DNA from 3 places in the Pseudomonas sp. NY15435 genome. Region 3 is predicted to be linked to each of the others. Evidence: predicted binding sites of a transcription regulator. Region 3 holds the regulator's gene; each other region holds the start of a gene.

Region 1 (4,693 bases), on a different contig from region 3:
CGCCCTTCGAAGGTGACAACCAGGGGATCGTGACTGTCCATCAGCATTTTCAGGCTGGAGTGGATCTCCACCGGAGCTTTCAACACCTTCGGTGGTTGAGGGCCATTTTCCTCGACGAACAGATTGGACACGGTCCGCGGGTCTCCATTGTGTTTGTTATGAGTCTTGCACGGGGCAGGGCGTGTGATGGCATTTTGCCCGAGGGCGGGCAGTCAGACCAGTGCTGATCGCTGCGATCAGCCTGAGGCTCAGGCCTGGCTGAGCGGGCGCTGGCGACTGCTCTGGGTCGAGCCGCCATGGCGATCGTAGAGACTGGGAGTGTCCTGGCCGCGCAGGATATCGAGCAGGCGCCCGGTGCTGGCCTGGCCGGCGCGGATGACCTTGCCGTTGCGCTGGTTGGCTTCCTGGCACTGGTCGAGGAGGGCGGCGAGCTCGTCGCCACGCGCCAGCAATTCGTTGTTGCCGCTGGCCTGGGCGAGCTGGGCGAGACCCTCGCGGTCGATGCTCACGCCGGCCTGCTGCAGCGCCAGGCTGCGTTCGCGACCATTGCGCTCGAGCTGCTGGAGCAGCGGCAGCTTGCGATCGAGCAGCTTCTGCAGCTGGGCCAGGTCGCGCACCTGCAGCGCCTGGAACTCGTCTTCGATCAGCTGCAGCAGCGCGGTGGCTGCTTCGATGTCGCCATGGATCAGGGAAAGCAGGGCGTCAGACATCTTGGGCTCGGCGTTCTACGAGGGTGGTCCAGCGCGAGTCGGCTCAGCGCTGGGATTCGAAATCGAGCAGCTTGCTGGCGACTTTCTGGCTGTCGACCTGATAGCTGCCGTCAGCGATGGCCGCCTTGATGCGAGCCACTTTTTCATTGTCGACCACGGGCTGATCCTTCAGTTGATCGCTCACTTTCTGCAGCTGCTGCGCGGTATCGCTGAGCTGCACCGATTCGCCGCTCTTGGCCGGGGCGTTGACGGGGGACTCGGCGGCGGCTTCGCTGCGACCGCTCTGGGCGGCACCGCTACGGCCAGTGCTGACTGGCGTAGTGGCCGGGTTCAGCCGGTTGAAGTCGATAACCATGTTGGAAACCTCTGGAGGTATTGGACGCTTGCCAAGCTTTTCGGCCGTCTTGAGAGAAACTTTAGGCCGAATTTTCGTGCGCCCGAACACATTTCGCGCACCACAGAGACCATCATGCCAGAAACGGCCTCGAACCGCAGGGTTACAGGGTGACCTCGACCGTGCCTGGCTCGATCACCCGAGCCTTGACGATACGCTGCGAGCGCAGGTTGCGCACGCGGATCTGCTCGCCGGGCACGCCGTCGGACAGCGCCTCGCCGGGCATCAGCACATTGATGGCGCTGGTGCGGGCGCGGATCACCACCTGCTCGCCCTTGCGCACGGCGGCGGCCTGCTCGAGAAAGATCGGGGCCAGCACCTGATCGTTCACCGTGGAGCGCTTGAGCTTCTGGCCCAGGGCGCGTTCGGGGTCGGTCAGGTAGCCCTGGGTCAATGCGCCGACGTCGCGCTCGACGACGCTGATGTCGGCGGCTTCGATGACGTGGTCGCGCTTGAGTGGCTGAGTGGTGACGACCACTGGGCGGAAAAGCTTGACCGTGGCCGGCACGAAGACGGTCCAGGGCGAGCTGCCGTCGCAGCGCACGCGCACGGTGACCCGACCAACGGGCTGCGCCGGGCTTTCCAGCGCCTGCGTCAGGTCCTTGTCGCACTGCGCCAGGCGCAGGCGGGGGTCGATGCGTGCGACTTCGATGTCGTAGCGCGCGTCTATGCCGGAAGTCTGCAGATAATCTTCCACCTTGAACTCAAGAAAGCCCTGGGTGGAGCCGATAAGGATTTCAGGCGCGGTGAAGCCTTCCGCCCCAGCCGGGGAGAGGGTCAGCGCACCCGTCATGCCGAGCAGCGCAGCCATCAGGGCGCGCGCGGGTCTCAGCTGTCGGAAAAATGTCGTTGCTTGCTTCATGCAACGATCCAAGCAATGGTCATGCCGTCTTCGTGAGTCGGGGCGGCGTTGCGTGCACAGGAGGCTCAATGGCCGGAGTCATGGATTCGGTCAACCAGCGTACGCAGCTGGTTGGCCAGAATCGTCTCGAACTGCTGCTGTTCCGCTTGAACGGCAGCCAGCTGTACGGGATCAACGTGTTCAAGGTGAAGGAGGTGCTGCAATGCCCCCGCCTGACCGTGATGCCCAAGTCCAGCCAGGTGGTGCGCGGGGTGGCGAATATCCGCGGGGGCACCATTCCGATCCTTGATCTGGCGCTGGCGACGGGGCGCCATGCCCTGCGGGATGTCGCCAACAGCTTCGTGATCATCACCGAGTACAACACCAAGGTGCAGGGTTTCCTCGTGCACTCGGTGGAGCGCATCGTCAACATGAACTGGGAGTCGATCCATCCGCCACCCAAGGGGACCGGCCGTGATCACTACCTGACGGCGGTGACGCGGGTGGACAATCAGTTGGTGGAAATCATCGACGTGGAGAAGATCCTCGCCGAAGTGGCGCCGACCTCGGAGGACATCTCCGAAGGTGTGCTGGATGCCGACACCCAGGCCCGAGCGGTCAGCAAGCGCGTGCTGGTGGTGGACGATTCCTCGGTGGCGCGCAAGCAACTGGTGCGTTGCCTGGAGACGGTCGGCGTGGAAGTGCTGGCGCTCAACGATGGCCGCCAGGCGCTGGATTACCTGCACCAGATGGTGGAGGCCGGCGGGCATCCTGGCAGCGATCTGCTGATGGTGATCTCGGATATCGAGATGCCGGAAATGGACGGCTACACGCTCACGGCGGAAATCCGGCACGACCCGCGCATGCAGGATCTGCACATTCTCCTGCATACTTCGTTGTCCGGGGTGTTCAACCAGGCCATGGTGAAGAAGGTCGGCGCTGACGACTTCCTCGCCAAGTTCCGTCCCGATGACCTGGCGGCCCGCGTGTCGGACCGCATCAAGGCAGTGGATGGCGCGACGGCCTGATCCGTTGTGATGAAGTGCGGGTGGCGCCGGTGCCGCCCGCATCGTCTATGGTTTTTTGAGCACCGGTCAGGCAGTTGTCGCCGTAGTCGCGTCGGCAGCCGCCCACGAGCAAAGAGGTTTATCTGTGACATCCACCAATTCTGAATTCGAGCTGTTCCGGGATTTCCTGGAGAAGACCTGCGGCATCCTCCTGGGCGCCAACAAGCAGTACCTGGTCTCCAGCCGCTTGAACAAGTTGATGGAGCAGCAGGGCATCAAGTCCCTGGGCGAACTGGTACAGAAGATTCAGATGCGCAGTCAGCTGCGCGAACAGGTGGTCGACGCGATGACCACCAACGAGACCCTCTGGTTTCGCGATACCTATCCGTTTGAAGTCCTGAAGAACCGCGTGCTGCCGGAGATGATCAAGGCTGCACCCGGCCAGCGCCTGCGCATCTGGTCCGCGGCCTGTTCCTCGGGACAGGAGCCGTACTCGCTGTCGATGTCGATCGACGAGTTCGAACGCACCAACCTCGGCCAGTTGAAGGCAGGCGTGCAGATCGTCGCCACCGACCTCTCTGGCTCCATGCTCACCGCCTGCAAGGCCGGCGAGTACGACAGCCTGGCCATCGGCCGCGGCCTGTCGCAGGAGCGTCTGGCCCGCTACTTCGATCAGAAGACGCCGGGGCGCTGGACGGTGAAGCCGGCGATCAAGAGCCGCGTGGAGTTCCGCGCGCTGAACCTGCTGGACAGCTACGCGACCCTGGGCAAGTTCGACATGGTGTTCTGCCGCAACGTGCTGATCTATTTCTCGGCCGAGGTGAAGCGCGACATCCTCCTGCGCATCCATGCCACGCTCAAGCCCGGCGGCTACCTGTTCCTCGGTGCTTCCGAAGCGCTCAACGCGCTGCCGGACCATTACCAGATGGTTCAGTGCAGCCCGGGGATCATCTACAAGGCCAAGTAACCGGCCGCAGCCCCGCCTGTTCGGGCGGGGTTCCTGCTTCTGCATTCGCATTCATTCGATTGCCGACCATTCGATTGCCGACGGAGTCGGCACCTGCGAGATACGCTTGCGCTCTGGCGTGCTCTAACCCTCTCCCTTTGGAGCGGGGCGCGCAGCCAGGGTTGGGGGAAGGAATGGGCACCGAGTTACCGGAAGAAAGCCCGTTGCTTCCTCGTATGGTTCCTCTGCCGTAAAAGCGGGCTCCGTCTGCAATTTGCCGTGTATCCGCTTCGCATGTTCTTTCTGCAGGAGCGAACTTGCTCGCGAACGAACTCCGTCGAGTGGCCAGGTTCGCGAGCAAGCTCGCTCCTGCAAATAAGCTCCAGGCAAGCGCGGCAAGCTTGCCGCCTTGCCCGAAGCGGCAAGGAAAGCGCTTGCCGCTTTGCCGCTGTTTGCCGCCCCTTGCCGCTCTTCTGTTTCCTTCAAGCCCTTGAAATTAAAGGGTATGCGGTTTTGGCACGCGCCTTGCTGAAGTGTTGGCAAGCCCACACCGGCAAACAGGTTCGCGACCATGAGCATCAGCTTCGACAAAGCCCTCGGCATCCACCAGCAAGCACTGAGCTTCCGCTCCCAGCGCGCGGAAGTCCTGGCCAATAACCTGGCCAACGCCGACACGCCCAACTACAAGGCCCGCGATCTGGATTTCGCCTCGGTACTGGCGGCCCAGTCGGACAAGATGAAGAACGGCACCTTCAGCACCACGCTGACCAATGCCCATCACATCGAGGCCGACGG
Region 2 (4,693 bases), on a different contig from region 3:
CGCTCACTGGACTCGGTCCAGCTGGCGCGGGTCAGCGGTCGCCTGGTACGGGTCTCCGGCCTGCTGCTGGAGAGCCTCGGCTGCCGGCGCATGACCGGCCAGCGCTGCTACGTGGAAGTCGCCGACGGCGAGCGCCTGGAGGCGCAGGTGGTCGGCTTCAACCGTGACATCACCTACCTCATGCCCTTCAAGAAACCCGTCGGCCTGACCTCCGGCTCGCGGGTCTTCCCGGCGCCGGACGAAGCCGTGCTGCACATCGATCATTCCTGGCTGGGGCGCGTGGTCAACGGCCTCGGCGAACCCCTGGACGGCCTCGGCAAGCTTGCCGGTCGCCACCCGTTGCCCACCGAGTTGCCGCAGGTGAACCCACTGCGCCGGCGCCCGGTGTCCGAACCGCTGGATGTCGGCGTGCGCGCCATCAACGGCCTGCTGACCCTGGGCAAGGGCCAGCGCGTCGGCCTGTTTGCCGGCAGCGGCGTGGGCAAGAGTGTGCTGCTGGGGATGATCACCCGGCAGACCAAGGCCGACGTGGTGGTGGTCGGGTTGATCGGCGAGCGCGGCCGCGAGGTGCAGGAATTCATCCTGCATTCCCTCGGCCCGGAAGGCTTGCAGAAAGCCGTGGTGGTGGTGGCGCCTGCCAATGAATCGCCGCTGATGCGCCTGAAGGCCACCGAGCTTTGCCACAGCATCGCTGCGTATTTCCGTGACCAGGGCAAGGACGTGCTGCTGCTGGTGGATTCGCTGACCCGCTACGCCATGGCCCAGCGCGAGATCGCCCTGGCGCTGGGCGAGCCGCCGGCCACCAAGGGCTATCCACCGTCGGTGTTCGGCCTGCTCCCGGAGCTGGTGGAAAGTGCCGGCAATGGCGAGGGCGAGACGGGCAGCCTGAGCGCTATCTACACCGTGCTGGCGGAGGGCGATGATCACCAGGACCCGATCGTCGACTGCGCTCGCGCCATCCTCGACGGGCACATCGTGCTGTCGCGCCGGCTGGCGGACGTCGGGCACTACCCGGCGATCGACATCGGCGCCTCGGTCAGCCGTTGCATGAGCCAGGTGGCGGACCCGGTGCATCTCTCCGCGGCGCGCCAGTTCAAGGAGTTCAGTGGCACCTATGAGCGCATCAAGGAGCTGATTCCGCTGGGTGGCTATACACCGGGCATGGATGTGAAGACCGACCGGGCCGTGCAGCTGGCGCCCATGCTGGAGCGCTACCTGCGCCAGGAAACGGCCGACGGCGCCGAGCTGGGCAACAGCGTCGCCACCCTGCAAAGCATCGTCGGGAGCCGCTGATGAAGGCGCAGATCGACATGCTCGGGCGCCTGGCCGACGTGCGCGGCGGCAAGGTCCGCGAGCTGTTGGGGCGGGTGAACTACCAGCAGAGTCTCTGCCAGCGTTACCGCAACAACATCGCCGGGCTGGATCGCCTGTGCGGCTTCAGCGTGGCCACCAGCACGCCGCTGCAGCGGCACAACCAGCAGCAGTACAAGGCGACCCTGCACAAGATGCTGCAGTTGCAGCGCCGCGAGCTGGAGGTCGCAGAGCAGACCCTGGCGCGCATCCAGGGCGAACTGATGGCGGCCATGCGCAGCGAGAAGGTGCTGGCCCAGGTGATCGAGGCCAAGGTCGGCCAATGGCAGCTGCAACTTGCGCAGCAGGAACAGAAAATCCAGGATGGCCTCGCCGCGCAGTCCTGGTGGCGGGCGCGGGGGTGACATCCGCCGGCTGTTTGGTGAACTCGCGCTATGGCATTTAAGTTTTCCTCCGGGGCGGTCGCCCTCTGAGGGAAAGCCCAAAAAATACTCGGATACACACCATGGAAATCACCCGGCAACTGACCAGCGTTGCGCTGGCCACCAGCGAGTCCGCCAAGAGCGCACGCAGCGAGCGTGCCGCCCCGGTGGCCGAGACCAGCGCGAGCGCGCCGGTCAACGATTCGCTGCGCCTGGACGAAATGCAGGAAACCCTGCGCGCCATGCCGGACGTGGACCAGAGCCGCGTTGCCCAGATCCGCCGCGCGCTGATGAATGGCGAACTGCAGAACGACACCAGCGTGCTCGCCACCAGCATCCTCTCCTACCATCGCGGCAGCGACGCATGACCCAGCGCGCGCGGCTGCTGCAGGTGATCGAGCAGGACATCCAGCAGGATGGCCGCGACTGCCTGGCGCTGCGCGACCGCCTGCAGGAGCTGTACCGCCACCTGCTGGCGCGGGACAGCGCGCAGATCGAAGCGCTGAACCCGGACATCCAGGCGCTGCTCGACTCCGTCGCGGGCCGCGCCCAGCGCCGCAGCCGCGTGCTGCGCGCCTTCCACCTGCCGATGGACGCCGACGGCATGCGCACGCTGCTGTCCAACTACAAGCCGCCGCACCGCGAGGAACTGCAGCAGGAGTGGCAGCAACTGGGCCAGCTCACCGCCCAGTGCAAGCGCCTCAACGAACGCAACGGCAAGCTGCTGGCGATGCACCACGACATCCTCAGCCAACTGATGGGCGATCCGCGCGAACAGCCGGTGTATTCGCGGCAGCCTTACTGACGAGCGCCTTTGGGCTGGACATTGTTCGCGAGCAAGCTCGCTCCTACAACGAGCGCTCCCCTGTAGGACCGAGGGGGACGCCTAGTCCTTGCTCGCGAACCGCACGGCACCATCGCCAGCGCGGACGAAGTCCGCTCCTACGGCGACGTTTGTGTCTACGACTCTCCCCGAAAATCACCTCGTCAACTTCCTTAACGAATCCCTCTCCACGGTCGCCCTTCCTCTGCATCAGGGCGCGTGCCCGGCAGGCGGAAATGCCGCTTCCCGCTGCGCGCCAAACCACGCCGGGCGGAAGTTGGACTTCTCCCTGGTCAACCCGCAAAGCCCCGTGCGACGGGCCTCCCGGCATTGGCACCGTAATTGCTCTGCCGGGATGAAAGAGGTGGATTCAGATGGCGACCATAGATTCCGATTACGTCAAAAGCATGGCCCAGCAGCTGGCCACGTACGAAGTGCAGAACGGCCTGAACAAGGCTGACCGCAACAAGTCCTCGTACCAGTCCCAGCTGACCGCAGTGACCTCCCTGGAGTCGGCGCTCAAGACCTTCTCCTCGGCGGTGAAAAGCCTGCAGGGCGTGACCGGCAGCAACACCAGCATGCTGGTCAACAGCGCCACCACCAGCAAGGACGGCTACCTCACCGCCAAGGTGGACAAGAACGCCGTGCCCGGCAGCTATGACTTCTTCGTCGAGCAGCTCGCCACCAGCCACCAGCTGTCCTTCTCCGGCCTGCAGGCCGGCGATATCGACACCCAGGGCACCCTGACCCTGACCCAGAACGGCAAGTCCTTCGATATCGACCTGAGCAAGATCGACACCGACGGCGACGGCAGCAACTCGCTGGACGAGCTGGCCGCGGCGATCAACAAGGCCACCGACAACACCGGCGTGAAGGCCACCCTGGTACGCAGCAACGGCCAGGTATCGCTGGTGCTGGGCGCCGAGAAGTCCGGCGCGGAGAACGCCATCAGCCTGTCGCTGAGCGGCACCGACAGCGCCAACAGCGCCTTCGAGAACGCCATGGGCAATCCGCAGGAACTGTCCAAGGCGCAGGATGCACGCGTCCGCCTGGGTGGCGAGAACGGCATGCTGCTGACCAACGCCAGCAACACCTTCGACAACATCATCGACGGCGTCAGCGCTACCTTCACCCAGGCGCAGAAATCCGGCGAACAGGCCATCCGCCTGACCGTCGCCCAGGACCAGAGCGAAACCAAGAAGAAGGTGCAGACCTTCATCGACGCCTTCAACGCCCTGGCCAGCACCATCGACAGCCTGACCGCCGCCGGCGACCAGAACGGCAATTCCCGTGGCGCCCTGGCCGGCGACTCCAGCGTGCGCGCCATCGAGAACGCACTGAACCAGATGGTTCGTACCAGCTTCGGCGGCGCCAACCTGATCACCCTGGGCATCAGTGCCGACCGCAGCGGCAAGCTGACCCTCGATGCGACCCGTTTCGAGAAGGCCATCGCCAGCGATCCCGAGGCCCTGGACAAGCTGTTCATGGGCAAGGGCAACCTGCTCGACAGCCTGGACAAGGGCGTCGCGGTGTACACCAACAGCACCAATGGCGTCATGAAGAACCGCAAGGACGCCCTGAACAACAGCCTGCGCCGCGTCGACGATGACTACGACAACCTGCAGAAGCAGTACGACACCTACTACGCGCGCTACCTCAAGCAATACACCTCGATGATGCAGACCATGCAGTCGATGGACCAGACCAGCGGGATGTTCGGATGAGCGCCTACGGCATGAACGAAAGCTACGACAGCTACCGGATGATCGACCTGGAGTCCAAGGCCGCCTCGTCCTCGCCCTACGAACTGGTGCTGGTGCTGTTCGACGGCCTGCTCGACGAACTGGCCCGCGCCCGCGGGCACATCGAGCACAAGCGCTACCAGCAGAAGGGCCGCTCCCTGGAGAAGTGCCTGAACATTCTCAACGGCCTGAATGGCGCGCTCGACTACGAGAACGGCGGCGAGACCGTGCAGGGCCTGGCGCGCCTCTACGACTACTGCATCTACCGGCTCTCCGACGTCAGCGTGTCGCTCGACGTCGCCGGCATCGACGAAGTGGTGCGCCTGCTGGGCATCCTGCGCGAGGGCTGGGAGGGCGTGAGTGCCGCACGTGGATGATCGCCGGCGCCTGCTCGA
Region 3 (4,693 bases):
TGCCGCTGGAGGAGAGGTGCAGGGCGCCAGTGGTCTCGCGCTGGGTATCGCGCTGCAGGATGTACCGGAAGGGCTGGCGATCGCGCTGGTGCTGGCAGGAGCTGGGGTGTCACGTGGCAAGGCAGCGCTGGCCGGGGCGGCCTCAGGGCTGGTGGAGCCGCTGTTCGCGGTGCTCTGCGCCTGGCTGATCGGCATCTCGCGGATGTTCCTGCCCTGGGGGCTGGCCGCGGCGGCGGGTGCGATGCTCTATGTGGTGGTGCGCGAGATCATTCCCGAATCACAGCGGCGCGGTCATGCGGCGCAGGCCACCCAGTGGCTGATCATCGGCTTCTGTCTGATGATGGTGCTGGATACGTCGCTAGGCTGAAGGCCTGGCGCGTCACTCGCCTTCGTCGAAGTAGTTGTTGATCAGGTCGACCAGCGCCTTGATCGCTTCGTCTTCCTGCTCGCCTTCGGCAGCGAGATGCAGATTGGTGCCCTTGCCGGCGGCCAGCATCATCACGGCCATGATGCTCTTGCCGTCTACCGTGCTCTCGGGGTTGCGGCCCACGCGAACCTGACAGGGGAAACGCCCTGCGACGCCGACGAATTTGGCCGCCGCACGGGCGTGCAGGCCAAGCTTGTTGATGATGGTGACTTCGAGGGCGGGCATCGCGAGGGGCTGTCCTTTTGTTGTCTGTCGCTGCTTAGCTCAGGTCGCGGTGGCGAATCTGCACGTTGGTGAGGCTTTCCTTGAGGGCTTGGCCGATCCGCTCGGCCAGGTAGGTCGAGCGGTGCTGGCCACCGGTACAGCCGATGGCGATGGTGACATAGGCCCGGTTGCTCGCGGCGAAGCGCGGCAGCCATTTGTTCAGGTAGCCGAGGATATCCTGGTACATCTCCTCGACATCAGGTTGCGCCGCCAGGTATTCCTGGACTTCAACGTCGAGCCCGGTGTGCTCGCGCAACTCGGGCTTCCAGTAGGGGTTGGGCAGGCAGCGCACGTCGAACACCAGGTCGGCGTCCACCGGCATGCCGCGCTTGAAGCCGAAGGATTCGACCAGGAAGGCGGTGCCCAGTTCGGGCTTGTTCAGCAGGCGCAGCTTGAGCACGTCGCGCAGCTGATAGAGGTTCAGGTTGGTGGTGTTGAGCTTGAGATCGGCCAGGTCGGCAATCGGCGCCAGCAGGTGCGATTCGTCGGCGATGGCTTCGGCCAGTGAACGGCTGTCGCTGGTTAGCGGGTGGCGGCGGCGAGTCTCGGAAAAGCGTTTGAGCAGCGTTTCGTCATCGGCATCGAGGTACAGCACGTCGCACTGGATGTGCTTGTCGCGGGCTTCCTGCAACAGCTCGGGGAAGCGCTGCAGCTGGCTGGGCAGGTTGCGCGCGTCGATGGAGACGGCGACCTGGGGGTGCAGCAGTTCGGTGTGCAGCAGCGCGCGCTGGGCCAGGTCCGGGAGGAGGCTGGCCGGCAGGTTGTCGATGCAGTAGAAACCGTTGTCCTCGAGCACGTTGAGCGCGGTGCTCTTGCCCGAGCCGGATCTTCCACTGACGATGATCAGGCGCATGATTAGTGCCCGTTGTTCTGGAAGTCCACGACGATCCGGTACAGGTCCTCGCCGTTGGCGGCGTGACGCAGGCGGTCGCGGACGTCGGAGCGGTCGAGCATGGAGGCGATCTGCCGCAGCAGTTCCAGGTGCTCCTCGGTGGCCGCTTCCGGCACCAGCAGCACGAACACCAGATCCACCGGCGCACCGTCGAGGGCGTCGAAGTCTACCGGGTGGTCAAGGTGCAGGATGGCGCTGATCGGCGACTGGCAGCCGGGGAGGCGGCAGTGCGGAATGGCGATGCCATTGCCGAAGCCGGTGGAGCCCAGGCGTTCCCGGGCCACCAGGCTGTCGAAGATGTCTTGGGAATCGAAACCCGGCAGCTCGCGAGCCACCAGGTTGGCGATTTGTTCGAGGACACGTTTCTTGCTGCCTCCCGGCACGTTCACGAGGGAACGGCCGGGGGTCAGGATTTGCTCAAGTCGGATCATAGGGAGGGGTTAACGGACGCCAACACCTTGCTGGCGTTCGAGGTATTTTTCCTTGTGCTTGATCAGTTGGCGGTCGAGCTTGTCGGTGAGCAGGTCGATGGCCGCGTACATGTCTTCATGTTCGGCGCAGGCCACCACTTCGCCACCGGCGATGTGGAGGGTGGCTTCAATTTTCTGCTTCAGCTTCTCGACCTCCATGATGACCTGAACATTGGTGATCTTGTCGAAGTGGCGCTCCAGTCGGCCAAGTTTCTCGCCGACATAGTCGCGCAGGGCGTCGGTCACATCCAGTTGATGTCCACTGATGTTGACTTGCATACCGCTTTCTCCTTATTGCCCGTGTGTAAGTGGCAGGTTATGGGGCCTGCCGCCGGAACACCTTGGCGTGGATCAACGTCACACCAGTCGCTTGCGCTCGCTCGAGGGAGAGATTCCTAGGGACTCCCGGTACTTGGCGACGGTACGACGTGCCACTTGAATGCCCTGTGCCTCCAGTAAACCAGCGATCTTGCTGTCACTCAATGGCTTTTTCGGACTTTCCGCCGCGACCAGTTTCTTGATGATTGCGCGGATCGCGGTGGACGAGCACTCGCCGCCTTCGGAGGTGCTGACGTGGCTGGAGAAGAAATACTTCAGCTCGAAGATGCCACGCGGCGTGTGCATGAATTTCTGCGTGGTGACACGGGAGATGGTCGATTCGTGCATGCCCACCGCCTCGGCGATGTCGTGCAGGACCAGCGGCTTCATCGCCTCTTCGCCGTATTCCAGGAAGCCGCGCTGGTGCTCGACGATCTGCGTCGCCACCTTCATCAGCGTTTCGTTGCGGCTCTGCAGGCTCTTGATGAACCAGCGCGCTTCCTGCAGCTGGTTGCGCATGAAGGTGTTGTCGGCGCTGGAGTCAGCGCGGCGTACCAGGCCGGCATACTGCGAGTTGACGCGCAGGCGCGGCACCGCTTCCTGGTTCAGCTCCACCAGCCAGCGCTCGTTGTGTTTGCGCACGATGACATCCGGGACCACGTATTCGGCTTCGCCGGATTCGATCTGCGAGCCCGGGCGCGGATGCAGCGACTGAATCAGCTCGATGGTCTCGCGCAGCTCGTCTTCCTTGAGCTTCATGCGGCGCATCAGTTGGCTGTAGTCGCGGCTGCCGAGCAGGTCCAGGTGATCACTGACCAGACGGATAGCCTCGGCCAGCAGGTAAGTCTTGGTGGGCAGCTGGCGCAGCTGCAGCAGCAGGCACTCGCGCAGGTTGCGTGCACCGACGCCAGCGGGTTCGAGCTGCTGTACGCGGCGCAGCACGACTTCCACTTCGTCCATCTCCACGCCCAGTTCCGGATCGATGGAGGCGAGGATGTCGTCGAGGGACTCGTCGAGGTAACCGTCGTCCGTGATGCCGTCGATGATGCTCAGGGCGATCAGGCGGTCGGTATCGGACATCGGCAGGAGGTTGAGCTGCCACAGCAGATGGCTCTGCAGGCTTTCGCCGGCTGAGGTGCGAGAGGTGAAGTCCCACTCGTCGTCATCGTTACTGGGCAGGCTGCTGGCGCTGGTCTGGTAGATGTCTTCCCAGGCAGTGTCTACAGGCAGCTCGTTGGGGATGCGCTCGGCCCACTGGTCCTCATCGAGGCTGTCGGCATTGGGCGTTGTGCTTTCCTGGAAATTGTCCTGGGAGCTGCTGGTGGTGCCGTTGGCGCCTGACTCGGCGCCGTCCGCCATGGGGTCGCTGTTGTCGTAATCCTCGCCTTCTTCCTGGCGCTCCAGCATCGGGTTGGACTCCAGGGCTTCCTGGATTTCCTGTTGGAGGTCCAGCGTGGAGAGCTGGAGCAGTCGGATGGCCTGTTGCAGCTGCGGGGTCATCGTCAGCTGCTGGCCCATCTTTAGGACTAGCGATGGTTTCATGGCTGGAACTAGGCACCTTGTTCGCTGGCGCGAAGCGCGCCATATCCACGACTACGGACACCGGGGTGCCGCGAGGAAGCAAATTATATGCCTGAGTTTGGACGCTTTGCCTAGGGGCTGTCGACCTTTCGTTACAACCCGGTTGCGCCCGGGCAGGACAGGCAGCCGAATGCATCGCGGAACGGCCGACGAGCCGCGCCACGCGCAGGGAGGAGGTGGAGCTGCCACGCCCTGGGAAGGGCGCGGCGCAGGGCCTTAGAGGCGGAACTCGTGGCCCAGGTAGACTTCCTTCACCAGGTCGTTGGCGAGGATGCTCTCGGCGCTGCCTTCGGCGATCAGTTGGCCGTCGTTGACGATATACGCCGTTTCGCAGATATCCAGGGTCTCGCGGACGTTGTGGTCGGTGATCAGCACGCCGATGCCCTTGGCCTTGAGGTGATGGATGATCTGCTTGATGTCCCCCACGGAAATGGGGTCAACGCCGGCGAAGGGTTCGTCCAGCAGGATGAACTTCGGCGAACTGGCCAGGGCGCGGGCGATTTCCACGCGGCGACGCTCACCGCCGGACAGACTCATGCCGAGGTTGTCGCGGATGTGGTGGATGTGGAACTCCTCGAGCAGGCCCTCCAGGGCTTCCTGGCGGCCAGCGCGATCGAGGTCGCTGCGGGTTTCCAGGATGGCACCGATGTTGTCCGCCACCGACAGCTTGCGGAAGATCGAGGCTTCCTGCGGCAGGTAGCCGATGCCGGCGCGCGCGCGGCCGTGCATGGGCAGGTGGGT

What was found. Region 3 encodes sigma-54, which starts transcription at its own class of promoters, with help from an activator protein. Its sites were predicted from a motif close to ANTGGCATNNANNTTGCTNT; they were not measured.
Region 1: flgA (flagellar basal body P-ring formation chaperone FlgA) is a predicted target of sigma-54. The motif match lies at 1,976-1,995, and genes of this name have one in related genera.
Region 2: fliD (flagellar filament capping protein FliD) is a predicted target of sigma-54. The motif match lies at 2,886-2,905, and genes of this name have one in related genera.

What each region holds. Positions count from the first base shown of each region.
Region 1 covers NZ_JBLUQA010000003.1:241,139-245,831, reverse strand. The annotation lists gene ACNFH5_RS08375 (flagellar brake protein) at 1-131, opposite strand, end outside; gene ACNFH5_RS08370 (flagella synthesis protein FlgN) at 249-710, opposite strand; gene flgM (flagellar biosynthesis anti-sigma factor FlgM) at 754-1,065, opposite strand; gene flgA (flagellar basal body P-ring formation chaperone FlgA) at 1,208-1,897, opposite strand; gene ACNFH5_RS08355 (chemotaxis protein CheV) at 2,035-2,973, shown strand; gene cheR (protein-glutamate O-methyltransferase CheR) at 3,098-3,919, shown strand; gene flgB (flagellar basal body rod protein FlgB) at 4,470-4,693, shown strand, end outside.
Region 2 covers NZ_JBLUQA010000001.1:392,490-397,182, reverse strand. The annotation lists gene fliI (flagellar protein export ATPase FliI) at 1-1,293, shown strand, start outside; gene ACNFH5_RS01885 (flagellar export protein FliJ) at 1,293-1,715, shown strand; gene flgM (flagellar biosynthesis anti-sigma factor FlgM) at 1,817-2,101, shown strand; gene flgN (flagellar export chaperone FlgN) at 2,098-2,538, shown strand; gene fliD (flagellar filament capping protein FliD) at 2,931-4,280, shown strand; gene fliS (flagellar export chaperone FliS) at 4,277-4,675, shown strand; gene ACNFH5_RS01860 (hypothetical protein) at 4,659-4,693, shown strand, end outside.
Region 3 covers NZ_JBLUQA010000002.1:515,014-519,706, forward strand. The annotation lists gene ACNFH5_RS06495 (ZIP family metal transporter) at 1-367, shown strand, start outside; gene ACNFH5_RS06500 (HPr family phosphocarrier protein) at 380-652, opposite strand; gene rapZ (RNase adapter RapZ) at 687-1,544, opposite strand; gene ptsN (PTS IIA-like nitrogen regulatory protein PtsN) at 1,547-2,014, opposite strand; gene hpf (ribosome hibernation-promoting factor, HPF/YfiA family) at 2,024-2,332, opposite strand; gene ACNFH5_RS06520 (RNA polymerase factor sigma-54) at 2,411-3,913, opposite strand; gene lptB (LPS export ABC transporter ATP-binding protein) at 4,169-4,693, opposite strand, start outside.